Linked DNA regions of Glaciimonas sp. CA11.2. The protein of the gene in region 1 interacts with the protein of each later gene in a pairwise test. Links are inferred from orthologs where the notes say so. Each region holds a gene or a part of one and is shown in the gene's direction. Other genes may lie near its edges. The genes, in order: rlmB, RGU75_RS20555 and tsaE.

What was found.
Region 2: the proteins of rlmB (region 1) and RGU75_RS20555 interact in binary tests that used the Escherichia coli proteins (3 or more experiments, as listed by UniProt). The link is inferred for Glaciimonas sp. CA11.2 from one-to-one orthologs.
Region 3: the proteins of rlmB (region 1) and tsaE interact in binary tests that used the Escherichia coli proteins (3 or more experiments, as listed by UniProt). The link is inferred for Glaciimonas sp. CA11.2 from one-to-one orthologs.

The regions. Positions count from the first base shown.
Region 1 is NZ_JAVIWL010000001.1:3,637,869-3,648,565, forward strand. Bases 4,607-7,343 are described here. They hold rlmB (23S rRNA (guanosine(2251)-2'-O)-methyltransferase RlmB), read left to right. Parts: upstream 4,607-5,471; coding sequence 5,472-6,215; downstream 6,216-7,343. Other genes in these bases: rnr (ribonuclease R), read left to right, coding at 4,607-5,468; cysE (serine O-acetyltransferase), read left to right, coding at 6,675-7,343. In the rest of the region: RGU75_RS15735 (CoA-acylating methylmalonate-semialdehyde dehydrogenase), read left to right, coding at 1-490; RGU75_RS15745 (hypothetical protein), read left to right, coding at 1,026-1,478; RGU75_RS15750 (CapA family protein), read left to right, coding at 1,517-2,473; more of rnr, read left to right, coding at 2,982-4,606; more of cysE, read left to right, coding at 7,344-7,424; RGU75_RS15775 (YceH family protein), read left to right, coding at 7,525-8,223; RGU75_RS15780 (cold-shock protein), read left to right, coding at 8,734-8,937; RGU75_RS15785 (YSC84-related protein), read right to left, coding at 9,132-9,716; RGU75_RS15790 (UDP-2,3-diacylglucosamine diphosphatase), read right to left, coding at 9,983-10,697. UniProt on the Escherichia coli protein: Specifically methylates the ribose of guanosine 2251 in 23S rRNA.
Region 2 is NZ_JAVIWL010000001.1:4,727,926-4,738,807, forward strand. Bases 3,412-6,333 are described here. They hold RGU75_RS20555 (NAD(P)H-hydrate dehydratase), read left to right. Parts: upstream 3,412-4,073; coding sequence 4,074-5,594; downstream 5,595-6,333. Other genes in these bases: RGU75_RS20550 (FAD-dependent oxidoreductase), read left to right, coding at 3,412-4,014; RGU75_RS20560 (alkene reductase), read right to left, coding at 5,808-6,333. Outside these bases: RGU75_RS20535 (DUF2235 domain-containing protein), read left to right, coding at 1-298; RGU75_RS20540 (NAD(P)H-dependent oxidoreductase), read right to left, coding at 546-1,103; RGU75_RS20545 (AI-2E family transporter), read right to left, coding at 1,170-2,411; more of RGU75_RS20550, read left to right, coding at 2,722-3,411; more of RGU75_RS20560, read right to left, coding at 6,334-6,866; RGU75_RS20565 (MFS transporter), read right to left, coding at 7,036-8,223; RGU75_RS20570 (metalloregulator ArsR/SmtB family transcription factor), read right to left, coding at 8,372-8,668; RGU75_RS20575 (DUF427 domain-containing protein), read right to left, coding at 8,961-9,242; RGU75_RS20580 (ABC transporter permease subunit), read left to right, coding at 9,915-10,882. UniProt on the Escherichia coli protein: Bifunctional enzyme that catalyzes the epimerization of the S- and R-forms of NAD(P)HX and the dehydration of the S-form of NAD(P)HX at the expense of ADP, which is converted to AMP.
Region 3 is NZ_JAVIWL010000001.1:490,875-501,570, forward strand. What follows is about bases 6,906-9,641. They hold tsaE (tRNA (adenosine(37)-N6)-threonylcarbamoyltransferase complex ATPase subunit type 1 TsaE), read left to right. Parts: upstream 6,906-7,898; coding sequence 7,899-8,384; downstream 8,385-9,641. Other genes in these bases: queG (tRNA epoxyqueuosine(34) reductase QueG), read right to left, coding at 6,906-7,728; RGU75_RS02095 (N-acetylmuramoyl-L-alanine amidase), read left to right, coding at 8,348-9,641. Outside these bases: RGU75_RS02065 (hypothetical protein), read right to left, coding at 83-733; RGU75_RS02070 (HlyD family type I secretion periplasmic adaptor subunit), read right to left, coding at 1,163-2,683; RGU75_RS02075 (peptidase domain-containing ABC transporter), read right to left, coding at 2,683-4,998; RGU75_RS02080 (AEC family transporter), read left to right, coding at 5,728-6,624; more of queG, read right to left, coding at 6,646-6,905; more of RGU75_RS02095, read left to right, coding at 9,642-9,700; RGU75_RS02100 (VTT domain-containing protein), read right to left, coding at 9,878-10,528. UniProt on the Escherichia coli protein: Required for the formation of a threonylcarbamoyl group on adenosine at position 37 (t(6)A37) in tRNAs that read codons beginning with adenine.

The DNA.
Region 1 (10,697 bases):
CATCAACGACGGTATCGCTGCTGGTGCAACGCTCGCTGTTGACGGGCGTAGCTTTACTTTGCCCGGTCATGAAAAAGGGTTCTTTCTTGGCGGCACGTTGTTTGATCATGTCACCGCCGAGATGAAAATTTATCAGGAAGAAATTTTCGGACCAGTGTTATGTATTGTGCGGGTACCTGATTTTGCAGCGGCTTTGGAACTCGTCAATGCGCATGAATTTGGTAACGGCACCGCCATCTTTACACGCGATGGCAATACCGCACGCGAATACACATCAAGAGTGCAGGTCGGAATGGTCGGCGTCAATGTCCCTATTCCGGTGCCGATGGCATTCCATAGCTTTGGCGGTTGGAAGCGGAGTCTGTTTGGAGATCATCACGCACACGGCCCGGAATCAGTGCGCTTCTATACTAAGCAAAAAGCGGTGACACAACGTTGGCCAGCAACGATTGCAGCTGGCGCAGAATTTGCCATGCCGACAATGAAATAGATTTGCTGGAGATATTTGTTGTTGGATGGGGCGAGAATGTGACGGAAAATCTGCCTTGCTGGCGATTTTCTGTTGCAAGTTCAGGATGCATTTTTCAGGATTTAACCTGATGTTTTGCAAAGCTAAATGAGTGACAATAATGAAATAAACCTATCTGTTAGTTTATTTCAGATACAAAAAAACCGCATAAACATTGATGCTTATGCGGTTTTTCTATTTTTACACCAATTACTTGGTGCCCACGGAGGGACTCGAACCCCCACACCCGAAGGCACATGGACCTGAACCATGCGCGTCTACCAATTCCGCCACGTGGGCATTTGTACTCACCACTTAAGGTGCGTAGCAATTGCGAAGCACGAATAATACGTGTATTTATATGGTTTGGTCAACGAAAGAGTGAGGGCGTGATTGTCTTTGAATGTAATCGTTATTCTGATGAAATGACGTGGATAAAAAATTCATTTTTGACAAAGATTAAGGACTTGCTTTAATCTCACTACTTTCTTGTTATTTAGACATACAAATGACATATATGCGGCCTAGGCTTTTGCGTCATCTCGCTAATCAGCTTTCCATAAGGCTTCAGTTTGTTTTTTACGTCGGTCTGCTGATTACTGGTTTTGTCCCTCGCACGGTAATCGCTGCGCCGCTCTTGCGTTGTCAGATAACACAAAGTGGGGAGTCGCAAATAGTGGATTTTCTGCCGGGAAGTGATCCGTATAGCGTGAAGGCAATTGATATTAATGGCCGGTTCCATTTTAAGGCCGTTGTCATTGGCGACGCGCGTAAGATTACCTATATCAAACTGTACATTTATGATCACGCTTTGCCGCAACCGATGCTGCTGCATGAAGCAAAATATCTGGCGCCAGTGCCATCATCGGACGACTCCCCTGCCGCGCTTACCGGCGTAATTGACGTTTATTCAATGCCAATGCAGCGAAATTTGCAATACGGATGCGCTTTACTGGAAATTGCACCATGAAGCGTATTGATTGGTTGGGAGCGATACTGTGGCTAATCATGGTGAGCGGGGTGACGTTGGCCTCGGCACAAATTCCCGAGGCGTCGGTATCCATTGCTTTCGTTGGCGACATCATGCTCGCTGAGACACCTGGGAAGGTTGTAAGGAGCGGACGAGACCCTTTTGCACCATTTGCAGCGACCTTGAATGCGGCGGATATTCGAGTAGGGAACCTCGAGTGCGTGGTGGCTACTAAGGGTACACCTCAACCCGATAAGCCATTCACCTTTCGAGCTAACCCGCGTACTTTACGCGTTCTCAAGCGTCATTTTGACGCCGTGGGTTTGGCAAATAATCATTCTGGCGACTACGGTCCCATTGCCTTTGCTGAAATGCTTGATCTGTTGGATGGTAATGGCATCGGTTACTTTGGTGGTGGTCGTAATCTTCACCAGGCTCACCAACCCTTGATTATCGAGCGTAATGGTTTGCGGGTTGCATTGTTAGGTTATGACGAATTTATGCCCAGAAGTTTTGAAGCAGATGTCGATAAGCCTGGAATTGCATGGAGTGAGGACGAGCAGGTCCGGTTGGATATTGGTCGAGCGCGAACAGTTTTTCAAGCTGATCTGGTTATTCCAGTTATGCATTGGGGCTGGGAAGACGAGCCTAACGCTAGCGATCGTCAGCGGCAGCTAGCCCGGACGATGATTGATGCCGGTGCGGATGCCGTAGTTGGTGGTCACCCACACGTCACTCAGAACGTTGAGCAGTATCGTGGGAAGCCGATTATTTACAGCTTGGGTAACTTTTTGTTCAATGGATTTACGGAGCAGGCCAATATTACGGGCTGGCTTTTACGTCTCGAACTGGATCGCGAGGGCGCACGTTCCTGGCGGACAGTGACCGCCCATATCGATCACGAGGGTATTCCCCATCCTGCAATGATCGGAGACGAATTGTGCTGGAATAGGGGGGAAGAAAAAGCCAGGGACTGCGCTGCTGCGCCCAACTGATGCTCATCATTGTTGCGGTGGCTTGGTATGATGGCGTAGCGGGTCATGATTGTTTGCATAATAAAAAAGAAAAAACCGCATAAACATCGATGTGTAGGCGGTTTCTCTTCTTATTCTTACTTTATCTTGTAACTTTATTTTTGTACTTGTCATGTTTATTGCACCAATTACTTGGTGCCCACGGAGGGACTCGAACCCCCACACCCGAAGGCACATGGACCTGAACCATGCGCGTCTACCAATTCCGCCACGTGGGCTTGAAAATTGAAACTATTCAAGCTATCTTCGAAGAATTAAGTCTTGACTAAATCCTGCGAAGACGAAGATTATAGATGAAAGTGAAAATAAGTCAACTTGCGGTGCTGTGTGGCATGATTTGGTGTGATAAAAAGTTGCTAACTAGGAGAATGACCCTTTCCTCCGTTACACTAGGCACTGATTGCAAGTCTTTTATGCTCCGCTTTAACCAATTTCCCGATTTTATCTATAACAACTATTCCCACGCCTCTTGAGCCAATACTCCTACACCATCCCTAGCCGAGAGGAAATTCTCGGCCTTCTGCGGACTTCTTCCGAACCGCAAAATATCGACGCGCTTGCCGCGGCACTCGGCGTTAAACCCGACGAAATGGAAGGTTTGACGCGACGGCTCAATGCGATGGACCGAGACGGTCAAATTAAGCCAGATCGCGCGGGCATTTATAAGCTCACTAATTCACCGGATTTTATCGTCGGTCGGGTCAGTAGTCATCGCGACGGTTTTGGTTTCCTGATTCCCGATGACGGCGGCGGTGATGTTTTTCTGCCCGAAAAAGAGATGCAGAAAGTGCTTAATGGTGATCGCGTTCAGGCGCGCATCATTGGCACCGACCGCCGCGGTCGCCCTGAAGGCACGATTGTCGAAGTCATCAGTCGGGCTAACACACATGTAATCGGGCGTCTGCTTAACGAAAACGGTGCGTGGGTGATTGCGCCCGAAGACAAGCGCATCAGTCAGGATATTATTTTGACCGGTTCGCCGGGCAAAGCCAAAGCCGGGCAGGTCGTCAGCGTTGAACTGACGGTACAACCGTCTCGCTTTACACAGCCCGTCGGTAAAATTTCGGAAATTTTGGGCGATATTGATGATCCTGGAATGGAAATCGAAATTGCCGTGCGCAAATTTGGCGTTCCACATGAATTTTCTGCTGCAGCACAAAAAGCGGCATCAAAGTTGCCAAGCGTGGTTGTGGATGGCGATTTGGCTGAACGCGTCGATTTGCGTGATGTTCCTTTGGTCACGATCGATGGCGAAGATGCACGCGATTTTGATGACGCGGTGTATTGCGAGCCGGTCAAGATCGGTCGCACCACCGGCTATCGCCTGATTGTTGCTATCGCCGATGTGAGTCATTACGTCAAACCGAATGACGCGTTGGATGTCGATGCTTTAGAGCGTAGTACGTCGGTGTATTTTCCGCGCCGGGTCATTCCGATGCTGCCGGAGAAACTGTCAAACGGTTTGTGCTCGCTCAATCCGGATGTTGATCGTCTGACGTTAGTGTGCGATGCCGTGATTACTGCCAAAGGCGAAATTAAGGCTTATCAGTTTTATCCTGCGGTAATTCATTCTGCGGCACGTCTAACTTACACAGAGGTTGCTGCAGTCCTTGGCAACACCAAAGGCCCTGAAGCTGCCAAGCGTCCTGAGCTGGTCCCGCATCTGTTGCATTTGTACGAAGTGTTTCATGCTTTATTACAAGCGCGTCAGGCCCGTGGTGCCATTGACTTCGAAACGACTGAAACTTATATCGTTTGCAATGCAGCTGGCAAGATTGAGAAAATTCTGCCGCGCACACGCAACGACGCACACAGACTGATCGAAGAATGCATGTTGGCAGCCAATGTCTGCGCAGCTGATTTGCTCGAGCGACATAAACATCCTGGTCTTTACCGTATTCATGCCAGCCCGACTAAAGAAAAACTGGCGGTTTTACGGACGTTTCTAAAGCAAGTTGGCCTGACATTAGCCGGTGGCGATACGCCATCTGCTTCTGACTACGCTGCCCTAATGCCGGCGATCAAGGCGCGTCCTGATGCGTTATTGCTGCAAACGATGCTGCTGCGCTCAATGCAACAAGCCGTGTATAACCCAGAAAATATCGGCCATTTTGGGTTGTCGTACGATCATTACGCGCATTTCACCAGCCCGATTCGTCGCTATCCTGATTTGCTGACACATCGCGCCATTAAGGCGATTTTGCTTGGTAAACGTTATGAGCCTAAAGGGCTTGATACCAGCGGATTGAACACGATGTTGTCGCCAGCGGGACGACGTAAGCAGGCGGAAGACAAAGCCGCTGGCAAAAAGAAAAACGAAGGCAGTCTGGCAATCTGGGAAGCACTAGGTGTGCATTGCTCGGCGAATGAAAGACGTGCGGACGAGGCTTCACGCGATGTCGAGGCGTGGCTGAAATGTTATTTCATCCGGGATAAACTGGGTGAAGAGTTCACAGGAACCATTTCTGGTGTTGCTACGTTTGGCATTTTTGTTCAGCTTGATGCCTTGTATATCGAAGGCTTGGTCCATGTCACCGAATTGGGTGCGGATTATTTCCAATACGACGAAGCGCGTCATGAATTACGTGGTGAGCGTACAGGGATGCGTTATCAGTTGACTGATCGTGTAACGGTCCAGGTTAGTCGTGTTGATCTAGATGCGCGTAAGATTGATTTGCGTCTGGTTACGGAACCCGGTATTAAAACTGTGTTGAAAAATGAAGCGCGACGTGCTGATAATGAGCACGACAAATCGCGTAGCAGAAAGGCTAAGACGAAAGTCGATACCACTCCTGCAAATCGAATACCCGCTACTAAAGCAAACAAAACCGGCAAGGCTAATGTAAGCGCTGCCAAAACCAAGGTCACTAAAGGCAAAAATGCTAAAGTCACCATGGGTGTGGAGAAAACGCGCGAACCAAAAACTTTCGCCAAATCAAGCAAGAAAAAAAGATAGAACATGAAAAGTAAAATGATTTTTGGCTTTCACGCCGTCACCTCCCGTCTACGTCACGAGGCTTCTTCAGTGGAAGAAATTTATGTCGACGCCAGTCGTGTAGATGGTCGTATGAAAGATTTGATCGGCACTGCTAAAGCCGCCAACGTGCGCGTGCTTCCGGTTGATGATCAGCGTTTGTCCAATATGGTCGGTACACGCCGCCATCAGGGTGTGGTTGCTAAAGCGGGTGAACTTTCGTTAGCCCGCAATCTGGACGAATTGCTAGATGCAATCGACGGACCGCCGTTGCTACTGATTTTGGATGGCATCACTGACCCCCATAATCTCGGTGCTTGTTTACGAGTCGCTGATGGCGTTGGTGCACACGCTGTCATTGCACCTAAAGACCGTGCCGTGGGCCTCAACGCCACCGCTGCAAAGGTTGCCAGCGGCGCTGCCGAAACGATCCCATACATCACGGTCACCAATCTTGCGCGCACATTACGTGAGCTAAAAGAACGCAACATTTTGTTAATCGGCACAACGGAAGATGGCGAAAAAAGTTTATACGAGGCTGATTTCTCAGGCCCCGCCGCATTAATCATGGGTTCTGAGGGCGAAGGCATGCGTCGCTTGACACGCGAAACCTGTGATGTTCTGGTCCATGTGCCGATGTTCGGTTCAGTAGAAAGTTTGAACGTATCGGTTGCGTCCGGGGTATGTTTATATGAGGCGCGTCGTCAGCGCCTTGCGAAAGGCGTGTAATTGACTAATTATCGGATAAAGTAATCCGATAGTTAGCAATGAGGTAGTGCAATAAGATAGCGCAATCAACATGCAAATAAGCAGCAAAATCAACTGGCTAATAAGGTCGCCGATAAGCGCGAGATAGGGGTTGCGAGGCTAGACGTTTCTTCTGAGGCGTTGACCGAGCAACCTTTACCATTCGGATTATTCTTGGGCTTCTTTGGCAATGGCAATGGGAATGGCAATGGCGAGGGCGTTTTTTATTGCGCTTTTTACTTTAACATTTCGCGCACATTATCCAACCATAATCGATAGCTTGTGAAATTTAGGCAAAATAATGTGCGAGATAATGGTTTGGCCCTGCAATTGGACCCGATTCTGACACTTCCAAAGACGGCTGCACAGTTTTAGCATAAGATTACGCCTCGTCATTGCTCCGCAATATTCCCCTCACGTAGCTCAATCAATTTAGTTTCTATGTTTAGTCGCCTTCGTGAAGACATCGCCAATATCATGGCTCGAGATCCCGCCGCACGCACTGCATTGGAGGTGGCATGCTGTTATCCAGGATTTCATGCGATTGTTATGCATCGCTGGGCAGCATTTTGCTGGGCGCATGAATTTAAATTGATTGGGCGTTTTATCGCCCATATTGCCAGGATACTTACCGGTATCGAAATTCATCCGGCAGCAACGATCGGCCGCCGCGTTTTTATTGATCACGGATTTGGCGTGGTTATTGGTGAGACCGCTGACGTTGGCGATGACTGCACTATTTATCAGGGTGTCACGTTAGGTGGCACGTCGCTTGGTAAAGGCATCAAGCGACATCCGACCCTGGCGCGTGGTGTGATCATCGGTGCTGGTGCAAAGATACTGGGTAGCTTTACTGTGGGTGAGGGCGCAAAGGTCGGCTCTAATGCGGTAGTGGTGAAAGCGGTACCCGCCGGAGCAACCGCAGTCGGTAATCCTGCGCGCATTATTCAGACGGAAGTCCATAACGCTCAGGAAGACGCCGCTGCGCGCATGTTTGCAGCATATGGCGTGACACCTAACGGTGACGATCCACTATCAAAGGCGTTGCACGGTTTGATCGATAATGCGGCTGCTCAAGAGCATCAGATCGCCCGCATCGTCGCTTTGTTAAAGTCTGCCGGGATCGCTTGCGATAGCTTGCCACCTTTGGACAAGTTTGATCCTGATCAGCTTAACAAGTTAGTCGAGTAACGATGAGCTGAGTTCGATTTCAAAAAAATGTCGGTATGGCGTTGCATTTACGTTGATCCTGCGCGGATCCAGACCAAGGTAACATACAAAAGGTTAGATAATGACACTGGAAGCAATCTCCCCATCCAATGGCGATGACGCCATCCTTGATTCATTTGAAATTCGTGTACTTGCCGTATTGGCAGAAAAAGAAGCACTAACGCCCGATAACTATCCTCTCTCACTCAATACGCTGGTGAATGGCTGTAACCAGTTATCGAGTCGTGATCCTGTAATGTCAATTTCAGAGTCAACCGTGCTGGATGTGTTGCAACGACTTATGCAGCGCAAGTTGGTCGTGGAGGTCAATCAGGCGGGCGCGCGTGTTGCCAAATACGAGCATCGTATGCGTCTTAAATGGACGCTTGAGCCGGATAAGTTGGCTGTATTGGCGACCTTGATGTTGCGAGGTATTCAGACCGCCGGTGAGGTCCGTATGCGTTGCAGTCGTCAATATGAGTTTGCCTCCGTCAACGATGTCGAGATTGCGCTGCAATTTCTTATCGATAAATATCCGCCACTGGTAGCGCGTCTGGTAAAAGGGCCGGGCACAAAAGAATCGCGCTACGCGCAACTGTTAACTGGTGAGGAAATTTTGGCGCAACAAGTGGTTGCTGAAACGTTTTCTAATAGTGCCGCGATTCATAGATCAGATCGTCAGGATCGTATTGCTGCGCTTGAGGAAGAAGTCGTTATGCTGCGTCAACAGGTGGATGCGTTGAGTAACCAGTTTGCGGAATTCAAACGACAGTTTGAATAAAAAGTGTTAACGTAAAGGCGTTGTGAGATCAAGGATGGTTTACCTTTGTTGTATTATATGCTCGCACAAGCGTAGTAATAATTTAGCATAATCCCTGGTGTTTGTTAGATTTGTCTTCCGCCGATCACTCAATATCTGACATCCCCAATCAGGTATTCCCCTACTAAAAAATCGCCAAAACCCGATAGTATTGTTTTCCCATTCTGTGGATGATGTTGTATGGGTTTCGCTTTCATAGCGCAACACATTATCAGCATCAAACTATGAAATGGTTACGCTTGGATTTAATCATCTAAGCGTTATGGTTAGAATGACTAAGTATTTCTAGCCACATTATTTCTGATAATAAACGTGTTAAATCACTTTTTAAAGATATTGAAAATAATGCGTTTTACGGTTGATATTTTTTAATACAAAGTGGGTAATGCAGGTAGGAACAAAGTGATGTATTCGGTCGACCGAGGTCCTGCCTTCCAGCCCGTGTGGTGTGACATTTTTGAAAGAAGTATTATGACAACAGGTATCGTCAAGTGGTTTAACGACTCTAAGGGCTTCGGCTTCATTACGCCCGATGACGGCAGTGAAGACTTGTTCGCGCATTTTTCCGCGATTCAGATGGGCGGTTTCAAGACATTAAAAGAAGGTCAAAAAGTCCAGTTCGATATCATGCAAGGCCCAAAAGGCAAGCAAGCGGCGAACATTCAAAACCCGTAATTTCGATGGAATCATCGTCTGCAGCGCTTACAAAAGCGTAAATACGGCCAAATTATATAAGCTCACAATCCATAAAGGATTGTGAGCTTTTTTAATGACACGTCACGTCAATACTCCCTCAGCGATTGAATGATTGAATTTACGCGCATTATTTATGGCGTTATTAGGTGCAATCAGGGCGCGTGACACATCACTTACATGTTGAGTCGCGATACCTTAGTACCTTCGAGCGTTAGATTTGCCATAAGACCACTGTTGGTTAATACAAATGCCAGAACTGAGGATGTCATGGACGTTGTATCTATTTCGCCGTTCGCGCCGATCTTAAGGACAGCGACCGATGCATCGGCACCCACTGCCCAACCGTTGCTACTACGAAATTTGTTTAGCGAGTCCTGAGTCATGAACAGAAAAATCAGCGCTTTAGACTGGGCGCCGATTTGTAACCCAATTGAAGCGGAAGCGGTACTGTAGTAACCGTCGGTTTTATTTCCGACACGTAGCGCTCCTTCCCCATATTGACCGCCGATGCCAAATCCTGCTGCAATAACAGATGGAAATACCAACACGCCATTTGCCTTGGATACCAGTTCACGCGCATGTGGAGCAGCCGTATATAAGCGTGCCATTGTTGTATCGATGCTTGTATCAATTTGCCGACGACGTTTGCCCGGATCGGCATTAGCGTCTGATGGCGAGGTAGTCGTGCAGCCAGCAAGGACCAGACTGGTCATTCCCAGCACTCCAGCGGTTTTTAGTATGAAGTCTCGCCTATACATGATGCCTCCATCGAGTTGATCAAAAAAACAGGTTTCAAACGTGCCCCACACTTTTTGTGTGTCTGCGCTTAATACGATTTTTTCAGATGCATTTGGTGGATCAATGGAATGACTGCCAGGTTACTTCTCTGAATAGAGCTATAAATGGTATTGATTAGATCAAATCATCATTTTTATTATTAAAATTACATCTATTTGTTAATTTTAGTTGAAATAAATTGATTTGCAAGATGTTGAGATAAAAAGTAAGTTATATCAATTACTATTTATACACTCTGAAGCGCGCTACCGGAATGGTCGAAACGCCGAATTGCACCGTCTGAATCAATCGATATCCAGCCGCCGCGTGGTTTTTTGAGGTCATAATCCCAATCCGATAACACATAGCGATTCAGTGTTGCGCCAGCGGCCTTATTGGTATGTACGGCCGGACGATGTGTGTGTCCATGAATTAGCGTATCGGTACCGGTTTCAGCAAACAGCGCGGCGATCGCCTGTTGATTGACATCCATGATGTCCATCGATTTGTTTTGTTGTTCTTTACGACTCTCATCACGTGCACCCGCGATGATCGTTTTGCGTTGCGTCAATGGTAATGCGAGAAATTGTTGTTGCCATTGCGGATTGCGAACTTGTGCGCGAAATGCCATGTAACCAAGATCATCGGTGCATTGCGCATCGCCATGTGCCAGTGTTACGCGCCGACCTGCAATTGTGGCGACAAATGGGTCGGACAATAATGTAAGTCCTGCCGCTTCAGCAAAGGCTTGGCCTACCAAAAAGTCTCGATTTCCTGCGATCCAGAATACCTCAACATTAGCGTCGCTAACCTGACGGAGCGCATTGGCGATTTGTTGGTTATAAGGTGTTTCCAGATCGTCGTCACCAGCCCAATATTCAAATAAATCACCCAACAGATACAGTTGCTTTGCCTGGCGTGCATGCGTATCCAAAAAATCGTAGAACGCTTGCGTAGTACGA
Region 2 (10,882 bases), 1.1 Mb from region 1 along the record:
AAATTATCAACGTGCTATCGCGGTCAGCCCAGAGTTGAGCGACATACTGCAAAGCCGTATCGATACGATGAAGCAGGCCGATAAGGCACCCGGCTATCGGGCAGACCAAATCAGGGCTATGGAGAGCGCCAAAAAACAAACGGTTTTTGCTCCCCATGAACAGGCTGCACTCGCTAAGTTTTTTCCCATACAGACCGATGCTGATGCACCTGAGTTGCGCTCCGTCTTTATTCGCACGCAAACCAAAACGCGGCGTGAAGGCAGTGGATACTTACGACAGCGCCATGTGTTTGAATAAGAAATAATCGAATAATCGATAACGATCTACTCGCGTAGATAAAATCAAATAAAGATAAATTTGTACGCATCACAACGACTATTTTGTCACTGCGATGCGTACTTTTTTAGCGCCACCTTAAGTTTTAAGCGCGTGACTTACATTCCAAAGCGGCATTACGTAGCGATCGGGAGGCAACCCACACACCGATTATATCGCTGACTTTCTATCGCCGGATTCAGACCTCAGGATCAGGACTCAATCAATACTATTTAAGCTTCAAAGTCCAATCCTGTAACGCCACGAGCATTGTTGCCATAAATTCACGCGTTGGCTCGTGTGTTAGTTTGCCTGCGCTATCAAAACGATCGCCAGCCCCGCCAATCATCACCTCCGGCTTATTCAACACTTTCAAGTCAAGAAATACCGCAATCTGACGCAAATGATATTGTGCACGCGCCGTACCGATTACACCGGGACTAGCGCCCATGATTGCCGCCGGTTTACCCGCGAATGGTTGCTCCGGTGGACGCGAGGCCCAATCAATGGCGTTTTTTAATACGCCGGGAACCGAATAATTATATTCTGGCGTCACAAATAGAAGCGCATCGGCGTCGCGAATTTGTTGCCGAAATCGTTCCACTGAAGGTGGTCGGCCTTGGGCATTAACGTCTTCGTTGTAGAGCGGAATATCCGAGATATCGGCTTCGATGATGGTGACGCCTTCCGGTGCCAATTCGATAGCGGCGCGTAACGCTGCTGTATTAAACGAGCCCTTTCGTAAGCTGCCCGAAATGCCCAGTATTTTGATAGGTGGTTTAGCCATTTGAAATTCCTTTTAAATTACATCATCGACCTCAAAATAGTTCGCGCTAATGCTCAAATAACGTGCTTACTCGCCTAACAATTCTGCAATCGGCGACATTCCTTCTACATGTTCTGCGATAACTTTAATGATCACCACAATCGGAATGCCAACCAGCAGTCCGGCAATTCCCCACAGCCAGCCCCAAAATAATAAAGCCACAAAAACAGCCGAAGGATTCATTTTAGCTATTTTTCCAGTCATCCACGTAGTGACAAACGTGCCGACAATCGCCGCGATCCCGAGAGAAATACCAGCCAACAAAAACATCATCGAAAAGGTTCCAAACTGCATAAACGCCGCCACGCTAGTTGCAATGGCGATTAACAGCGAGCCGAAATAGGGAATAATATGCAGAAAACCACCCGCGACCGCCCAAGCCCCGGCATTTTGTAGGCCAATCAGACGAAATGCTATCCACATCAATAACGCCAGCAAAATATTGGTGACCAGCAACATAAACATGTAATTCTGTATCGACGTATTAATCTGATCCAGAATCTGCACGGTGACCTTTTTGCGACTCAATGAAGGACCGGTCAACTTCACCAATTTTCGCTTAAATGTATCTCCCGACTGCAAAAGGAAAAATACCAGGAATAGAACGACCAGCGCCTGTCCTAACAAACCAATCGCACCTAGCGATCCGGCCAGCAACCAGTCACTCAATCTGGAAGCCGACGATGATTCGCGTGCGGAGGGTTGCCCACCCGTAGCTTTTGCAATTTCATTAGCCGCGGCTTGCATTTGCTGCATGGTCGTTGGCTGACCGTCACGCAACTTCGCTAGTCCTCGCGATAACTTATGCGAAGCCTGTGGCAATTGTTCCAAAATAGACTGAAATTCTCCCCGCAAAGCATCTGTCACCACTGCGCCACCACCCAAAATGGCTAGCAGGACGATGCTGGTAGCGACGACGCGGGGTAGCTTTAATCGCTGCAACCATACGACGACAGGATTGAGGGTGTAGGCAATGAAAATTCCAAACACCACGGGTGCCAGAAATTTTTGCGCCCATTGCAGCGCAAAAATAAAAACCACCGTGGCGATAATTGCCAATGCCGCGCCACGAGCGTCAACATGCAGCCGGCTGGCAAGCGGTTCGCGCGCCCGCGTCGAAGTCAGAGCGGAAATCGGATCGCCAAAATGTGCAGGTTCGGGATTGGCTTTGGCGCCAGCGGTCCCCAATCCGCTTTCCGCTGAGGGTGGCATCGCGTCAAGGGCCATATCGGTTTTTGATTCAAGTCGCTGGCTATTTTTGGGTTGCATAATATTGCCTATCGGTTGCCTATCTTAAATCGTCACTCAACTATGGCGATAGTATATTTGTCCAATTCGCATCTATCGTGCACAAATATATCTTATCCTTCCTCGACCATAAATGGTTAAGGTTTAGCTTCAAGAAGGCGATTTTTAGACAATGCAATGCTAACTTTTAAGGGAATGTTACTCGTGACGCAAGGACTGCGATCAATTCAAGGTATGATTCTGGTCGCTCCTTTGGAGGTGCGCTGACCACGTTGCAGGTTAAACAAGATGTAATGTTCATCGGGTTATTGTTAAAAGCAGTTGGATTTAATTGAGTAAAATAGTGATACCACAAGAATTACTGAAACCAGCAACAAGACAAATAGTCGTCATTGGCGGCGGTATTATTGGCATGTCGACCGCTTACTTTTTGGCGCAAGCAGGACATCAGGTGGCGCTGATCGAGCAACACCGCAATGTCGCCGAAGTGTCCACACTGGGAAATTCGGGGATGCTGGCAACGGCCTCAACCACGCCGTGGGCAGTCAACGGGATGCGAAAGCGTATCTTTTCTGGCCTGTTCAGCCAGGAGGCCTCCACTATCTTAAACGCGCGTCTTAGCCCATCGTTATGGCGCTGGTTAATGCGCTGGACCTCAAAACCCGAGTTACAACGCTATCAATTACACAGCGAACGCATGCACCGCTTAGCCCGTTATAGTCAGCAAATTTTGCTTCAGCTTCAGCTGGACTATCAACTTGATTTCGAACAAAGTAGCGGCTTGCTACAACTATTTCGTACAGAAAAAGAATTAGCCGCAACCGCCCCGCTTCAAGCTTTGCTGACGGAACGAAATGTTGCCCATCGATTGTTGGATGGAGCGGGTGCACAAGCGCTGGAACCAGCCTTACAGACCGCCCGCAGCGTTGCTGGAGGATTATACTTTCCAGAATTGTCGTCAGGCAATTGCACCTTATTTACCAAACAGCTAAAAGCCATTGCGCAGGCGAGCGGCGTACAATTTCACTTTGATGTTCGCGTCGATGCCATTGATCCACATGATGGACGGGTGGCACTAAAAATTGGTGATGATGTGCTGCAAGCCGACGCTGTGGTCGTTGCTGCAGGAACAGGAAGCGCCCGCCTTCTGAGGAAAATTGGCTTAAAAGTGCCCTTGCAGGCCGTCAAAACCTACACTATAACGGCAGCAATTAAAAATTATGAAGTTGCGCCTAAACTGGCGCTGCAAGATGATGCCTATAAGGTCACCATGGCGCGCCTCGGCGAGCGCATACGCGTAGCCGGAATTGCGGAACTGGGCGCGCGCGACACTGGCATCGACGACAAAGCACTGCGCACACTATTAAAGGTCACGCAGGACTGGTATCCCGATGCCGCCAATTATCACAATGCACAAATGTGGACCGGCAACATTCCTATGTTAGCCGACGAAGTACCACTCATTGGCGCTACCAGCAGCAGCAATGTATACATCAATGTCGGTCATGGCGGCAGCGGTTGGAGCATGGCATTGGGTGCCGCTAAAATTGTAGCAGACCAACTATCAGGTCGTCTGCCCGAGATTGATATTGACGGACTGACATTGGCGCGCTATCGACGCTAACAGCACGTCATCTATTGGGCGGCTTTTTTTACCCCAACATAGAATGAGGCAAAATTACCATGACGGCACTTTACGCAAGCGCAGAAATTCGCCGTATCGAACAAGCGGCTCAAACTGCGTTACCGGCCTATACGTTGATGCAGCGCGCCGGTCAGTCCGCTGCGGATGTTGCGCTGCGCTTATTAACGGGAAGTCCGCATAAAGCACGTATTCTCGTGCTGGTCGGCCCCGGTAATAACGGTGGCGACGCACTCGAGGCGGCGACGATCCTCACGCAGGCTGGTGCGGACGTTGTTGCGTTGTTGCAAGCTGAAGTCAACAAGTTACCGCCCGATGCGGCCAGCGCCCTTGCCCGCGCCAATCGTGCCGGTGTCCACATGATGCCACCTGAACAGTTTGCCATTATCGACAGCATCGCCTGGACGCTGGTGATAGACGGATTGCTGGGAATAGGCCTGACCCGTCCGCTGGACGGCCCTTTACGCAGCTTAGTCGCGACCATTAATACGCTGTCTTGTTTAGTCCTGGCACTCGACGTACCAAGTGGACTCAATGCAGATACCGGTATGGTGGTCGGTCCCGATGGGATCGCCATAGTTGCCGACCATACCGTCACCTTTATCGGCGATAAAACCGGATTACATACTGGCGATGGCCCTGACTACGCCGGTCAGGTCACCGTTGCCGGACTCGGCCTGCCAGAAAACTCTTCGGTTCCGGCAAGATCATGGTTGAATTCAAGCGATCTATTCGCGCGTAACCTGCAACCACGCGCACGGAACTCGCATAAAGGCAGCTTCGGTAGCGTCGCGGTAATTGGTGGTGCGGAAGGCATGGCTGGTGCGCCAATCCTTGCGGGACGCGCTGCTGCCAAATCTGGCGCGGGTAAAGTATTTATCGGCTTTCTCGATGCTGCACCTGCCTACGATAGCGGTCAGCCAGAGTTAATGTGTCGCCGTGCGGCTGACCTTGACCTGACATCGGTGACATTAGTGGTCGGTACCGGACTTGGCGCATCCCAAACAGCACACGACTTGTTGGTAAAAACGTTAATGGCACCCGGCCACTTGCTGCTGGATGCGGATGCGTTGAATTTGATTGCCGTTGAGCCCGCATTACAGCAACTCGTGGCGCAACGGCGTCATTCAGGCCTTGCTACCGTCATGACACCTCATCCGTTGGAAGCAGCGCGACTACTTGGCATCAGTACCATTGAAATCCAATCCGACCGTTTGGCAGCAGCACGCAGATTGGCGCAGCACTTCAATGCGGTAGTGGTGCTTAAAGGCGCAAGCAGCATCATTGCTCGGCCTGATGGTTCTGCTGTGATCAATCCGACTGGAAATCCGGCGTTAGCGACGGGCGGCAGCGGCGACGTATTATCTGGTATTTGCGGGGCTTTATTGGCGCAAGGTTGGTCTGACTGGTATGCAGCGCTCGGTGCTGTCTGGTTACATGGCAGCGCAGCGGATTTGCTGGTATCGCAAGGATGTGGGCCAATTGGCATAACTGCGGGGGAATTAATTCCTGCCGTGCGGAGCTTATTGAATGAACTGGTCGATAGTCAGTCGGCCAGTTAAGAAAATCGCAGAATCGCATGCATATGTCCATGCATCTCAACGATGCAAAACGCAATGCAAAAAAAAATCGCAAACAGACTTAATAAGTCGGTTTGCGAAATACATATCATGAACGTTTTTACTAAAACCAACTACCTCAATTCACCCTTCGCAGCACGGCCGGAAGCGCGGATCACGCCGATCACGCAGCGTAGAGTGAATAGGCAGGTTAACTTACGCTGCCAGCGCAGGATAGTCGGTATAACCTTCCAACGTTGCGGCATAGAAAGTTTCTGATTTTGGTGCATTCAATGGTGCGTCAAGTTTCAAACGACGCGGCAAGTCTGGGTTAGCGATAAACAACTGACCAAATGCAACAGCATCTGCCTCACCTTTTGTCAGTAGTTCTTCTGCCGCGGCTTTTGTAAGCTGTTGGTTGGCGATATATGTTCCACCGAAAGCTTGTTTAAGTTGCGGCCCCAGACGATTTGGCGTTTGCGGTTCACGTGCGCAGATAAACGCGATGCCACGTGCGCCTAATTCGCGCGCCACATAGCTAAACGTTTCCAGCGGATTAGCATCGCCCATCGAATGGGTGTCGCAAGCTGGTGCCAAATGCATGCCAACGCGTGCAGCACCCCAGACGCTGATACAAGCATCCGTAATTTCCAGCATCAAGCGTGCGCGATTTTCTAACGAACCGCCATACATATCGGTACGTTGATTGCTACCGCTTTGTAAAAATTGATCCAGAAGATAACCGTTCGCACCGTGAATTTCAACGCCGTCAAAGTTGGCAGCTTTAGCATTTTCAGCGCCCTTGCGGAAGGCTGCAACTACACCTGGGATTTCAGCAAGATCCAAAGCGCGCGGCGTGACAAAGTCACGTAACGGACGTAGCAGACTGACGTGGCCTTCGGCTGCAATCGCACTTGGCCCAACCGGCAATTCACCATTCAACAAGCTTGGGTCCGAGATACGACCAACATGCCACAATTGCAGGATGATACGACCACCAGCAGCGTGCACGGCCGAAGTTACGTTTTTCCATCCGGCGACTTGCTCTTCAGACCAAATACCTGGCGTATCAACATAGCCGACACCCTGTGGTGTCACGGCAGTCGCTTCACTGATGATCAGTCCTGCTGAAGCGCGCTGAACGTAATACTCAGTCATCAAAGCGTTCGGTACGCGACCTTCGCCGATGGCACGCGAGCGCGTCAGTGGTGCCATGATGATACGGTTAGAAAGTTGGATATCGCCAATTTTGATAGGATCAAATAATGTAGTCATGGTATGCGTAGTCATTTCAATAAAAAAGTAAATAGAAAAATCAAAGTGGTAAAAGTCAAAATTTAAAAAGCCAAAAGTAAATTTTTAAGCGCAGAACTCCTATGCGCAAAACATAAAGCGCAAATAACCTCCTGATACTTAAGGAAAAAAATACTTCAAAAAAATGGGGTCAGCCCATCGCTGGAGAAACTATTTTGGTCGTTGTGACCGATTTTTCTGTTTTAGCTAAACGAATTGATAACTGCATCGCCAATACTGCGACCAAGGCAAGTGCACCCGCCGCGATCGGTATTGCTTGCAATCCAAGGCCATGCGCGATCACCATTCCGCCAACCCACGCACCGAGTGCGTTACCAACGTTAAAAGCGCCAATGTTCAGTGTGGCCACCAAATTTGGCGCAGCCTTACCAAAAATCATGACATTGATCTGAAGCCCAGGAACCGCTGCAAAAGCGACCATTGCCCATATGAACAAATTCACTTCTGCCGGTATCAGCGCCACGCTAGTCCACCTGATCGTCGCAGTCGCCAAAGCCAACAGCATAAAAATAGCGGTCAACGATGCGCCCAAACGCCAATCAGCCAATCGACCGCCGAGGTAATTGCCCAGCGTCAAACCGAGACCGATCAAAAACAACGTCCAGGTCACGCCACGTGGCGTCACTTGCGTTACCTGCTCAAGTAATGGTGCGACGTAGGTAAATAACGCAAACATCGCTGCCGAAAAAAACGTCGTTGTCGCCAGCGCTGCCCAAATACCGGCGCTGCCCAATTGTTTGAATTCGCTACGCAGATCAGTTTTTTTCTCATCTTTTTGCGAAGGCAGGATGCGCGCCAAACCAACGAACGCCAGCACGCCCAATACTGCCACAGCCCAAAATGGTGTGCGCCAACCGGCAAACTGACCGAGTGCGGTACCCAACGGCACACCCAACACATTGGCCAGGGTCAATCCGGTAAACATCAATGCCACGGCAGATGCTTTACGATTTTCTGGCACCAGACTGGCGGCAACGACTGAGCCAATACCGAAGAAAGCACCATGACAAAGCGCCGTCACCACCCGTGCAAACATCAAAAAGCCGTAATCGGCAGCCACCGCACACATCAGATTGCCAACAATAAATACGCCCATCAATATCAGCAATGCGCGTTTACGTGGCAACGCGGCAGTCGCCACGGCCATAATCGGTGCGCCGATCGCGACGCCCAGCGCATATCCACTAATTAACCAACCCGCGCTTGGAAGCGATACAGCAAGGCTACGCGCGACGTCCGGTAACAAACCCATGATGACAAATTCAGTGGTTCCGATGGCAAAAGCGCTAAGCGCCAACACAAGTAGAGCTAAAGGCATGACAAATCTTTACAAAAATGGATAGAACGATTCAACAGCATTTTGGGCGGAAGCCAAGTTACGGCATCTCTATCGATATCCACTAATGTGGTCCCGATACCAAACCCTGACAAAGGTACTTAACCCTGGTTGTTACGGGAAATACCTATCAGAGATCGCCATTCATATGTGCAAGAAAACCTTGAATGGTGTCTTCGTTGCGTCGATAAAAAACCCATTGCCCGACCCGCTTTGTGGTCACCAGTTCGGCCCGCTGCAAGGTGGCTAAATGCGCTGAAACGGTTGATTGCGACAATCCTGTGCGCTTATCAATCAAACCGCAGCACACGCCGATATCGAGCGGATATTCCTGCTCAGAAAAATACTCTCCGGGCGTTTTAAGCCACTGCAGTATTTGGCGTCTAACTGGATTAGCCAGCGCTTTATGTATAAGGTCGAAGTTCATCTTTTTGGCCGAGACACGTATTTCGTTTTTAATAGAATTAAATATTGGGATTTTCAGAACTTAATATCGCTATATTACGATACATTCAAAAAGTCCGCTCGGCGTCTGCCAAAATGCTTGTTTAAATTATTGAAAAAAAAAGAGTCCAAGCCACGTGCAGGCACGAGAAATTAAGACGTAAGCAGCCTTACAGCAAGAAACTAACCGCAGCTACCACTTCATGAGCCGAACCATATCGCCTCATAGAGGTAGCTTGCAGTCAAATGGGATCAATACAGTACGGGACAACCATTTACTCGGTTACTTTTACCCCCTTCCAAAACGCTACGCGTCCGCGAATTTCCTTTGCGGCATCCTTCGGTTCTGGGTAGTACCACACTGCATCAGGATTCATTTTTCCGCCTACTTCCAGAGTGTAATAATTCGCAGTGCCCTTCCAGTGGCAATTTGAGGTTGTTTCGCTGGGTTTCAACAAGTCGGAATCAATCGACGTGCGTGGAAAATAATGATTCCCTTCAACAACAACGGTATCGTCAGACTCCGCAATAACCATGTCATTCCAAATAGCTTTCATTTTTTCTCCTTGATGTGGTTGGCGCTAAGAGAGACTAGCGTTTTCGCCAGATTGGCGAGCGTAAAAAAGATCGCGTTGATAGATCACAATAAACTATCAATACGGTGATTAATAAATTGACTGATGTGCGCGTTAATACTATTGCAATAAAAAACCGTTTTAATCAAGCAATAGCAAGCTATCGCTCTATTGCTCTATCGCACCATATCGCGACATGTCGCCCTGTAGAGTCATCCACACTTAAGGGTGATTGTTCGTCAAACTGAACTGCTCTGGTCCAGGCAAGTTTGTAAAGTGAAGCAGAAATGCGTAACTTAAACGAGGCGTCAACATGTGTGGCTTAACATTTGTTTGAGTTCGCCTCCCATTTTGCAGATTTTTTTAGCATTTTCACCACCATGTCATCAGAATGCCATATTCGGTTGGTAACGTGCCGGGGTGCGTAAAAAAATATATCATATCGATCTAAAACAGCTTTGAAAACTATGTCAAACGTATACCTAACATTGCCTGAGCATTGCTTGAACTTTATAGTCATCTCCCGACAAATTTAACATAGTCACCGGGCCATTTGCCCTTGAGGAAGGAAAAGGTATTAGACAGAACGCGAAATATCACCGCCGCGCTCAACCTTTACGACATTTATCACTTAGGTAATCAGGAATTCCAGGTATGACTTCAAACGTTCACGCATTACCTTTGTCAAAAAGACTCACCCCTAATCGTTGGGACTTTCTGGTTTTTCCGTTGGTTATAGGCATCATTGCCTTTAGCGGTATCGGCGTCAAAGATACCCTCGCCCCGCTCTCAAGTCTAACTGCAAACGTCGTCACGCTAGACCCGCACAATTTGCCTGAATATGCCTTGCGCACAACTTTGCGTATGTTGGCCGCGATGGTTGCATCGCTGATTTTCACCCTTGTTTATGCGACTGTTGCCGCCAAGAGCAAGCGTGCCGAGAAAATTTTGATTCCGGCACTAGATGTATTGCAATCCGTACCGGTGCTTGGCTATATCTCGTTCACCGTGACATTTTTCATTGCACTTTTCCCTGGGCGCGTTATTGGTGCCGAACTGGCGGCGATTTTTGCCATTTTCACCAGTCAGGCATGGAACATGACATTCAGCTTTTATCAGTCATTGACTACCGTTCCTGATGATTTACAGGAAGTTTCGCGAAGCTTTCATCTTTCTGGCTGGCAACGTTTTTGGAAACTGGAAGTCCCCTTCGCGATCCCGGGCCTGATCTGGAACATGATGATGAGTATGTCCGGCGGCTGGTTTTTCGTCGTGGCAGCTGAGGCGATTACGGTCGGGAATAAAAGCATTACGTTACCCGGGGTCGGTTCATATCTGGCGCTGGCGATCAGCGAGCACAATCTAGGTGCGGTCGGATGGGTCATCGTCGTCATGACCGCCGTCATTATTTGTTATGACCAGTTACTCTTCAGACCACTCGTGGCATGGGCGGACAAATTTCGTATGGAAAATACGACAGCGCAATTTTCGCCCTCGTCATGGCTTCTTAATCTGATCCAGCGGACGCGTCTGATTCAAGCGATATTATCGCCATTCAGCATGCTGTTTCGCCGCATTATCACGGCACCTTTACGCTTCAACCAAAGCAAAACGAAGCCAAA
Region 3 (10,696 bases), 3.1 Mb from region 1 along the record:
TTGTCGGGGCTTTTAACAGCCGGTCGTTAAACACTTTTCTTAAAGTCAGAACTGCATGGATGGGCATTGCAATAGACATAATTTATTCCTCGGACGATGACGCGATGGTGATGTTCTTTTTAATCAGGTCCGTGACGACTTGGTCTATTTTTATAAAGTCTTTTCCTATCGGTTTGGCTATCGTGTATTGCAAGTCGAAGTGATCATCGATTGTTCTGAGAGCTTTAAAACTAACGATAAATGGCAATGGATCTTTGATCGCGACGGGTTGTCCGTCTGCTGCCTGAAAGATGTAATACGTGCTGAGTGATTCCAACTCTTTCGGATTGCCTTGTTGATATCTGCGATAAATGCCGCGATTTTCTACGCGGTATTCGAGTCCTCGACGTGAGGGATCGAACTGATCGATCGCGTTTTTCTCCATATTTTCGGCGTCGTTAATTCGAGGAAAATCAGACACTGTTGTCCGGCTTAGATATATTTTTATCTCATCTTTTTTTGGTGCGCTTCCCTGTGTTATCGGCGCCATGTCTGGATAGTGGAAGGCAAAGGTAATCAGCTCTGTATTGGTGTTATTTGTTTCATATTTTTGAGGTAGTGTAAAAGTCGCTTTGCCGTCGCTTGAATGCAGTTGCCTCACTGTTTTATCCTCGCTGCAAGAGATAACTAAAGAAGCCGATACCGTCATTAGAAAAATGTGAAAGTAAGATCGTTTGCCTATCATCATGCTCACTACTCCTTGGTTGATTATGTCGATTACCCTGTTAACGTTTGATCATTTAAAACTTGCTTTGTGTCAAAGCGCATTGCACGCTTCAGTGGCGATGAATCGTGTTGCGAGCGGAACGCCATATACTCGTTGTTCACATTTTTATGGAACGTCGATTCCAATTGATTGCATCAAGATTGGATAGCGTGACTGCAATGGCAGAAAACGCTGTCATGAATTATTTTGGTGTCTATTTTATTTTTAATTATTTTCAATTCTACAAATGAAATTTCCAGATTGATACGAGACTATTCTCGAATTAACAGAGAAAATTCTACAAAATAAATTTATAAGGAAGATAACTCTCGGCGAAGATCGAGAATTCTCTTAGATGAATTTATTAGAATATTTATCGCTCTATTTATTGACATATTTTTTTATTTATTACGTGGTTTATCTCTCTCGCCCAGCCTCCTGAACGGCCTTCTGCACCGGCGATAACAGATATTCCAATACTGTCCGTTTGCCCTGCTGAATTTCTGCGACAACTTGCATGCCAGCGGTCATTTGTAATTGGTTGCCTTGCGGATCGACCAATATCTGATGCGCCAGTTTGATACGGGCTTTGTAGGTTGATCTGGCGTTGTTGCCGTCATCGCCGCTGGCATTGCCTGATGTACCAGTGGCGTTGGTGCTGCCCTTTTCGGGATCTGATGCGTCGGCGCTTAATCGTGTGACTGTGCCGGTCAACATGCCGTATTTTTGGAACGGGTAGGTAGCGAGTTTGATTTGCGCGGTTTGGCCGATTTGGACGAAGCCGACATCTTCGTTTTTGACAGATACATCGGCATACAATTGCTCGTCCTGCGGCACGAGCGTCATGATGACAGTGCCAGGTTGTACCACTGCGCCGACGGTTGTGGTGGCCAGATCGTTGATCACGCCATCTTGTGGAGCGCGCAGTTCCATCAATCCTTGTTTGTAAATGGATTTATCCAGGTTCGGTTGCAATTGTGCGAGTCGGGCGTGGATGTCGGCCAGTTCGGTTTGCAGGTCGGCGTGATAGGTGTCGTGTAACTGGGTGATCCTTTGCTGTTGGGCTGCGATGGTTGCGGCAAGCGAGGCGACGATTGACTGTTGCGCGTCTAGATCTCTGGCTTTTTCAATGGCGTCGCGCTGCTTCTCGTCGGCAGCCAGACCGCTGACAAAACCTTCTTTTTCTAGCTTGGCGTAGGCTTCTGCACTGCGTTGATACAGCGGTAATGTTTGTTTTAATTTAGCGGAAATCTGCACCGCACTGCGGTACTCGTGCGTGGCTTTGATGACCAGTGATTTCTCTTGATCCAGACTGCTTAGAAATGCTTGCCTGTGCGCCAAAAATTGACGCTGTACCTGCGCGTATAGCTGCGGATCGTCTCCTGCTTTGGATGCCATCGTTTGATCTGCCAGTTCGGCATTGATCCGACGAATCTGCATGCGCTGGATATCAATATCCTTGCTGACGCCGTTACGATCGGCGTTGGCCAGTGTGGTATCGAGTTGGGCTAATAGTTGACCGGCCTTGACGCTATGGCCTTCATTGACGAGTATTTTTTTGACGACGCCAGGTTCTGCCGGTTGCACGATCTTGACTAAGGTTTGCGGGACTAGCTTGCCTTCGGCGGTGGCAATAATGTCGAGTTTGCCGAACGCAGTCCAAATGATCAATATTAAAATAAGAATCGATACTGTCCATAGAACCAATCGCTTGATGTGGCTTGGCGCTTCGGCTTCGATCAAATGCAGAGGATCTTGCCAACGATTGGATGAAGGCAGCGCCATGATCGGGGCCATGTTTTGCGCGAGCTCCGACTGATCTGGTTTGCCCCACTTGTCTGATGATGTGGAATTATTTTTTGATGATGTCGAATTATTTTCTGATGCTGTATTGATGCTTGCATTCAGATTTGCATTGTCCGGTGGCGTGGATGGCATTAATTGCCTCCTTCTGTTGCTTGCAATATGGAATTACCAAGCACATTGCTTTCTGCGTCAGGGTTAACCAATTGCGCGCCGTTTGCGGTTAGGCTAAATACGGCGTCGACCTTCAGTCCCTGCGGTAAGCCATGTGTGATAAATAGCATCGTCACCTTGCCCTTGAGAGAGTTGATGGTCCGAGCAAATTGCTCTGCGGTAGGCGCATCGAGGGCGCTGGTGGCTTCGTCGAAGATGAGGATGGTTGGCTGCTTTAATAAGGCGCGGGCGATGGCAATACGTTGCTTTTGACCGCCGGAGAGGCCGGCGCCACGTTCGCCAATTTCGGTTTGATAGCCTTGCGGTAAGGCTTCGATGACGTGGTGAATTTCTGCCATTTTGCAGGCGGTGGTGATGGCCTCAAAATTAGCGTTGGGGCTGGCCATTTGTAGGTTCTCAAAGATAGTGCCGGAGAAGAGCGTGGTTTCCTGCGGCACGACGCCGAAGTAGCTACGCAGTTCGTTGGCCGCGAGATACCGGATATCGACGCCGTCAATCAGGATGCGACCAGCACTGGGTTGGTAGAAGCCTTGCAATAATTTTGCGAGCGTGCTTTTGCCGCAGCCTGATGGCCCCATAATGCCGATGGTTTGTCCTGGACGGATGGTCAGGGAGACGTTTTCATAGACGAGCGGAAGGTGATCGGCATAACGAAAAGCGATTTCGCCTATTTCGATTTCACCATGCCGTGCGGTGTCGCGTGCGGGGATGACTGAATAAGGTTCAATCGGCACGTTCATCAAATCGCCTAGCCGCGCTACCGATAGACTTGCTTGCTGAAATTGTTGCCACAGGCCGACCAGACGCAACATTGGTTGTGACAATTTGCCCGCAAACATCTGGAAGGCAACCAGCATCCCAATAGTGAATTCCTTTGAGTGCATGACGGTGTAGGCACCGATACCGAGGATCAACAGGCTAAGTAATTGCTCCAAAAAGTTGGCGGTGGTGTTGTAAGTATTGGCCAGTTGCTTGGTGGAGAAACCAGCTTGCAGATAACTGGCGAGATAACCGCTGTACTTGCTGTTGAGTTGCGGCTCTAGTTGTAATGATTTGACCGTTTCGAGGCCGGATACATATTCCGTCAGAAAGGCTTGATTGCGCGCCCCGAGTTGAAACTGTTGTTGCAGCCGTGTTTGAAACAACGGCGCTACAACAATACTTAGCCCGACGATTAACAATAAGACGGCCAACACAATCAGCGTCAAGGTAACGCTGTAGTGAAACATAATGGCGACAAAAATAAATAGAAATGGCAGATCCAGTATCAGCGTTACGGCTGCGCCAGAGATGAACTCGCGGATGGTTTCAATTCCGTGCAGACGCGCGGCAATGATGCCGGTCGGACGATGCTGAAAATACTGCGGCGGCAGTTTAAAAAGGCGTTCGAACACTGATGAACCCAATACCGCATCGACGCGGTTACCGGTATGTAATACCAGATATTGGCGCAACCACGATAAGACAGCCGAGAACAGCATAAAAATTGCCATGCCAATCGCAATCACGATCAGCGTGCTTTCTGTTCGGTGAACTACTACTTTATCGATGATGGTTTGCGTGAACAGCGGCGTTGCCAGTGCAATTAACTGGATCACCAGCGAGGCCAGCAATACTTCTTGCCACAATTTTTTGTGTTTGAGTAATTCAGGCACAAACCAGCTGAAGCCGAATGTGCGCGTTTGCCGCGCTTCGGTCTCGCTATCAATATCCGTACCGGGATCAGCTTGCACATTAATGCGGGTGAGAAAGCCGTGATACCGAAGTGAAAAATCTGCGGGCGACATCATGGTTGGTGATACCTCACCTTTTTCCAGTACCAAAAAACTGTCGGTATCGACTTCCAGGATGATGGCTGGTATCGCATCCGGCGCTTCTGGCGGTAGAACTGAAGTTGCGCTGTCTACGCTGTTTGGTGTGTTTGGCCTGCCTGCGATATCTGTCATCGCAATTGACACTTGGGTCATTGCCGATAGCAACGCAAGTTCGTTCGAATTGTTGCCCTCTGTTGGGGCGGCTTCGACTTGTAGAAAAGGGGATTTGGGTGTCAACCAAACGACGGTAGGTAGACATTCTTTGTCCACATCTGCGGTAACGCAGCGCGTTAGTTCCGCATCGAAGCCGTATAAAGCAATAGCCGCAACCATGGAATGAACGGTGTGTGGCGCGGCTAATTGTTGGATCGCTAATTCCATGGAAAAGGGCTTGCGATGAAGTACGCAGATTCCCTGTAAAGCCCAAAAAAATGCATTTGTATCGACCTTCTTATTACGCATAATGACGGCTTTTCTCTTTATGCCTATTTAAGGCATTATGTTGTTGGAAGTTGTGCTTTTATTACTTTTAGCAGTCGAGGCGTTGATAAACGCTTGCCGTCATTCAAATGGCATCAGACTCAACCTACGCTGGTGGCAAAATCAGCATTCCACGTGATCGCTCAGCGTGTTTCCGTGCGGGTTATTGAACCGGATCGGTAGAACTGAAGGTTTCAAGAATCGCATTAATGCTTTGGTTGTTAATTTAGACAGAGAGCCATTAATGAACGAAAAAAAAGACGCGAATAGCGGCCCATAACTGCTCAAAGCATTGCGTGATAGCGCGCAGTTACACTGCACGTAAGCCCGCACATCCGTCGCGCGGCTGTCCTTGTCCAGATTATTATTTTATTTTCATTAATCCTGTGCAATTCTACAAAGCGCGCTTGCGAATTGATATGAGACAATTCTTAAACTGAGATAAGAAATATCCAAAAATTCGGGCAGATTTTTATTGGCTATTTGAGCCAAGCCAAGAAGGTACAATTCGTACCATTGATATGGTTGGCATGCAGGTTTGATGGTGCTGGCTTTTGATATCGTTTGCTGCCTTTTTTTTGCTTTTTTTCTACCAATTTTTTGTCGTTGTACGCAATTTCATACTATTCATATTCATAATTTTTTGTGGCCAAGTGGGCTGACTCAAAATTTCATTTCACCGCACTTAACATCGAAATAACCATTTTTTCCATGTATATCATTAACCTGTTGCTCCCCGATTTCACCCTGATCCTGCTTGGCGTTATTTTGCGGCGGACGACCGATTGGGGCGATGCCTTCTGGACCGGTGCCGAGAAGTTGGTGTATTACCTGCTTTTTCCTGCTTTGCTGTTTTATTCCACCGCGCGTACCGTATTGCATTTCGATACCACCGGAAAAATGCTCATGGTGGGATTAACGGCGCTTGGTGTGGCGATCATCCTGACCTGGATCGGCAAGCCGTTTTTGAAAGCAACGCCGATGGATTATGAGTCGGGTATGCAAACCGGCTATCGCTTCAATTCCTATATGGCGTTGGCGCTGGCGTCACGTATGGCGGGGGAAGAAGGTACGGGATTGATGGCATTGTTGATCGGCTTTGGCGTGCCGCTGTGTAACCTGGCGGCGGTGCACTCGCTGGTGCATAAAAACGGCGGGTTGTTGAAGGAACTGGCAAGAAACCCTTTGTTGGTCGCCACGGCATGTGGCTTGTTATATAGCTTATCGGGTATGCCAATACCGGATGTCGCCGGTGCGGTCTTGTCGCGACTCGGCAATGCCGCGTTGGCAATTGGCTTATTGCTGGTCGGTGCAGGTTTGCGTCTTACTGGCGTGCGTCAGGCCAAGTTGATGACGGGATTTTTTCTTACAGTAAAATTACTGGCGCTACCGGCGGCAGCGTTGATACTTGGTCGCTGGGTGGGATTGGGGGCCTTGCAATTGCAAATAGTCGTGTTGTTCTGTGCATTGCCGACGGCATCAAGCGCTTATATTTTGGCAGCACGGCTTGGTGGCAACGGACCTTTGGTGGCGTTTTTGGTTTCTGCAGGAACGGTATTGTCGGCGCTGACTTTGCCGTTATGGCTGGGATTGCTGCACTATCGTTAATTACGCTGCATCTGCATCAGATTACAGTCCGTACTGCTGCAATGCCCATTCAACATGCTCGCGAATCAAGGCAGATGGATCGTCGGCACGGGTTTGTAAGGCAGCGATGATTTCTGATGCATTATGCGTTGTTATGGCCGTTGCGGCTGTATTACCCAATCCGATCGCAATATTACGCAACCATCGCTCGTGCCCTATCCTGCGAATCGGGCTGCCTTGTAAGCGCTCATTAAATTGGGCTTCGGTCCAGCTAAACAGCTCTACTAACGTGGCGTTATCGAGACCGTTACGTACATCAAAATCATTCAACGTGGACGGTTGAGCAAACTTATTCCACGGACAAAATAACTGACAATCATCACAGCCGTACACGCGGTTGCCGATCAAGGCTCGAAATTCCAGCGGAATGCTGCCTTTTAATTCTATTGTCAAATAGGAAATACAACGGCGTGCATCCAAAGTATAGGGCGCGATAATGGCCTTGGTCGGACACACGTCGATACAGGCGCTACATTGACCACAATGGGACGTGATCGGTGCATCCGTTGGGAGTGGCATATCCGTCAGCATCTCGCCTAGAAAAAATAACGAACCGGCTTCACGGTTCAACAGTAAGGTATGCTTTCCGCGCCAACCTAAACCCGCCTTTTGCGCTAGCGCGACCTCCATCACCGGTGCGGAGTCGGTAAATACACGATAACCAAAGGGACCAATTTCGGCGGTAATGCGATCTGCCAATTGCTGCAAGCGCGAACGTAACACCTTGTGATAGTCACGACCACGTGCATATAGCGATACCGTAGCCGACGTGGATGCACCGGGCTGAAGCCGATTTTTCTCACGCTGACGCCATGCGGCATCGCTATCTTGCGGCAAATAATCCATGCGCACGCTAATCGATCGAATGGTGCCCGGCACCAATTCTGCGGGTCGCGCACGCTTTAAACCGTGTGCTGCCATATAATCCATGTCACCGTGATATCCGAGCGCAAGCCAAGTCTCGAAGCCAGCTTCTTGTTGCGACAGATCGACATCCGTAATCCGCACGTCAGCAAAACCCAATTCGCGCCCCCACGCCTTGATGGTGGCGGCAAGCGCAACCATTGCGGTGGGGTTATGATCGCGTTTGATATCGTTATTGATATCGGTGCTGTTGTCGACGCTGTGATCGATGCCGTGATCGTTAAGATCAGCGCGATTCAAGGCGGTTTCAGTAAAATGCGGTAGAGACATCAGGACATCAACTCATCAATGACAGAGGACTATTTTACGAGATGCAAGACTTTACCTTTCATCTACATGACGAAGCAGGTACGTTTGCCCTTGGTGCTGCATTATCACGGGCGCTGGCACCGGGTCTGACGATTTATTTGCATGGGGACCTTGGGGCTGGCAAAACAGCACTGACCCGCGCCTTATTGCATGCTGCCGGTTATACCGGCCACGTCAAAAGCCCAACTTATACTTTGGTGGAACCTTATACCGTCAATATAAATCAACAAACGGTCGAAGTGATGCATTTTGACCTGTATCGCATGGGAAGTCCGGAAGAATTTCTAGAAGCCGGTTTCCGCGAGCATTTCAATGATTCCAATATTTGCATCGTTGAATGGCCCGAAAAAGCAGAAAATATTCTACCAACACCAGACATAAACGTCATTCTCAGCGTCTCAGGAGACGGGCGTGATGTAAAATTGTGCGGCGTAACCGATAAAGGTAATCAATGTCTCGCTCGACTGAAATTTGCACCAAACCTCTGAAGTCCAAAAGCCGCCGTACCATTCTCAAAGCAGGTGGAACGCTGCTTATTTCGGTTGTCGCGCCACTGACCTCGCAATCTGCACGGGCCGCACAAATTCTTGCGGTACGGGTCTGGCCTGCTGACGACTATACCCGCGTTACGCTGGAAAATGATGTCGAACTAAAAGCTACCCATTTTCTGGTGCAAAATCCTGCCCGAATGGTGGTCGATATCGAAGGGATTGAACTGAATCCGGCACTGAAAGAACTGGTCGCCAAAATTCAATCGAACGATCCTTATATTAAGCAGGTTCGGGTTGGTCAGAATCGACCAAATGTGGTCCGTCTGGTGTTTGACCTGAAAGATCAGGTCGTACCGCAGGTCTTTACGCTGGACCCAATCGGGAATTACAAATACCGTTTGGTGTTCGATTTGTATCCACTAGTGCCGCCCGATCCAATTGCCATGATGATCCAAAAAGGCGAATGGCCGACAGCGGAGCCGGGAGAGATCGTCCCGCCAGTAGCAGTCACCAAGCCAGTACCGGTGGTGCCACCGCCAGAACCGCCGGTGGCAAGGGTTGATCCCAAAGCGCAGAGAAAACTTGAGAAGTCGCCCACCATGACGCGGATGATCACCATTGCACTTGACCCCGGTCATGGCGGTGAAGATCCTGGCGCAACCGGTAGTCGCGGCAATCATGAAAAAGATATCGTGCTCGCCATCGCCAAGCGCCTTAAAGCCAAGATTGAACAGCAGCCTAATATGCGCGTAATGCTAACGCGTGACGCTGATTTCTTTGTGCCACTAGGTATGCGGGTGCAGAAGGCACGTAAAGTTCAGGCTGACTTATTTGTCTCGATCCATGCCGATGCTTTCGTGACACCCACTGCGCGTGGCTCGTCCGTTTTTGCATTGTCTGAAAAAGGTGCCACTTCGACCGCCGCCCGCTGGATGGCCAACCGAGAAAACGCCTCAGATTTGATTGGCGGGGTGAATATCAAAAGTCATGACAAGCAACTTGCGGGCGTTTTGCTCGATTTGTCTACCACTGCGCAAATCAATGACAGTATGAAACTTGCCAGCGCGGTCCTTGGTGAAATCGGCGGTATTAATAGGCTTCACAAAGGGTCGGTCGAACAAGCCGGTTTCGCAGTGCTTAAAGCGCCTGATATCCCAAGTATTCTGATTGAAACCGCCTTCATCTCAAACCCGGAAGAAGAAGCCAAACTGACCGACAACGCCTATCAGGACAAAATGGCCGACGCCATACTGACCGGCATTAAGAAGTATTTCTCGCACAATCCGCCACTGTCCAAGAACCAGATGACATAACTAGTATCTGCTCACCGCTTTTGGTGGCAATGTGCAGACATAAAAAAAGGGTATGGCGCAAACAAATGCGTCATACCTTTTTTTACATCTGATCCATCGCTCTGATGGCAGCAGATTACATCAGCATTAAAGCACCATAAATCTTAGGCTGTACAACAAGCTGCATTTTCAGCAGCCCTAAGCTTGCTGCCCTTTTAGCTTTTGATACAGTTTCCATATCGCACCCAAAACCACAGGGATCGCTGCTGCGCCGACGCCAAGCAATACAATCGTATTTAAATGATCACGAATGATTGGCATATTTCCAAAGAAATATCCCGCTGACACCAGACCGACGACCCATAACAAAGCGCCAGTGATGTTGAAAAACTGAAACTTTGAAAATGTCATCTTGGACACGCCAGCCACAAAGGGCGCGAAAGTGCGGACAATGGGGACGAAGCGCGACAAAATGATGGTTTTTCCGCCATGATGTTCATAAAACGCATGCGTCCTTTGTAAAGCCTTTTGGTCCAGCCATCGATAATCGTGGGAGTAGACTTTCTCCCCGATCTTGCTACCGATCCAATAATTCAGCGTATTACCAGTGGTCGCCGCGATGATCAGCAAACCCATCAATAGCCAAATATTCATTTCGCCCATCGCGCAAAATGCACCGCCGATAAACAGCAATGTATCGCCAGGCAAAAATGGGAATACAACCAATCCTGTTTCACAAAAGACAATTAAAAATAACACCATATAGATTAAGGTGCCGTATTCCTTAATCAAGAATCCTAAGGATTTGTCAACGTGCAGAATCACGTCGATGAATTGCATAAAGTCCATAACTCTCCTAATGGTTGCGCGAAATAATACACTACACGGTTAGCCGAAAAAGCCAATGTCACTAAAAAAAATCACACACGGATTACCAGTAGACGACCGTTCATGCGCGAAACGATCGTAAATCAACGAAAATCATAAAACGCTCTTGCCGGTCTGTGCCGGTCAAAA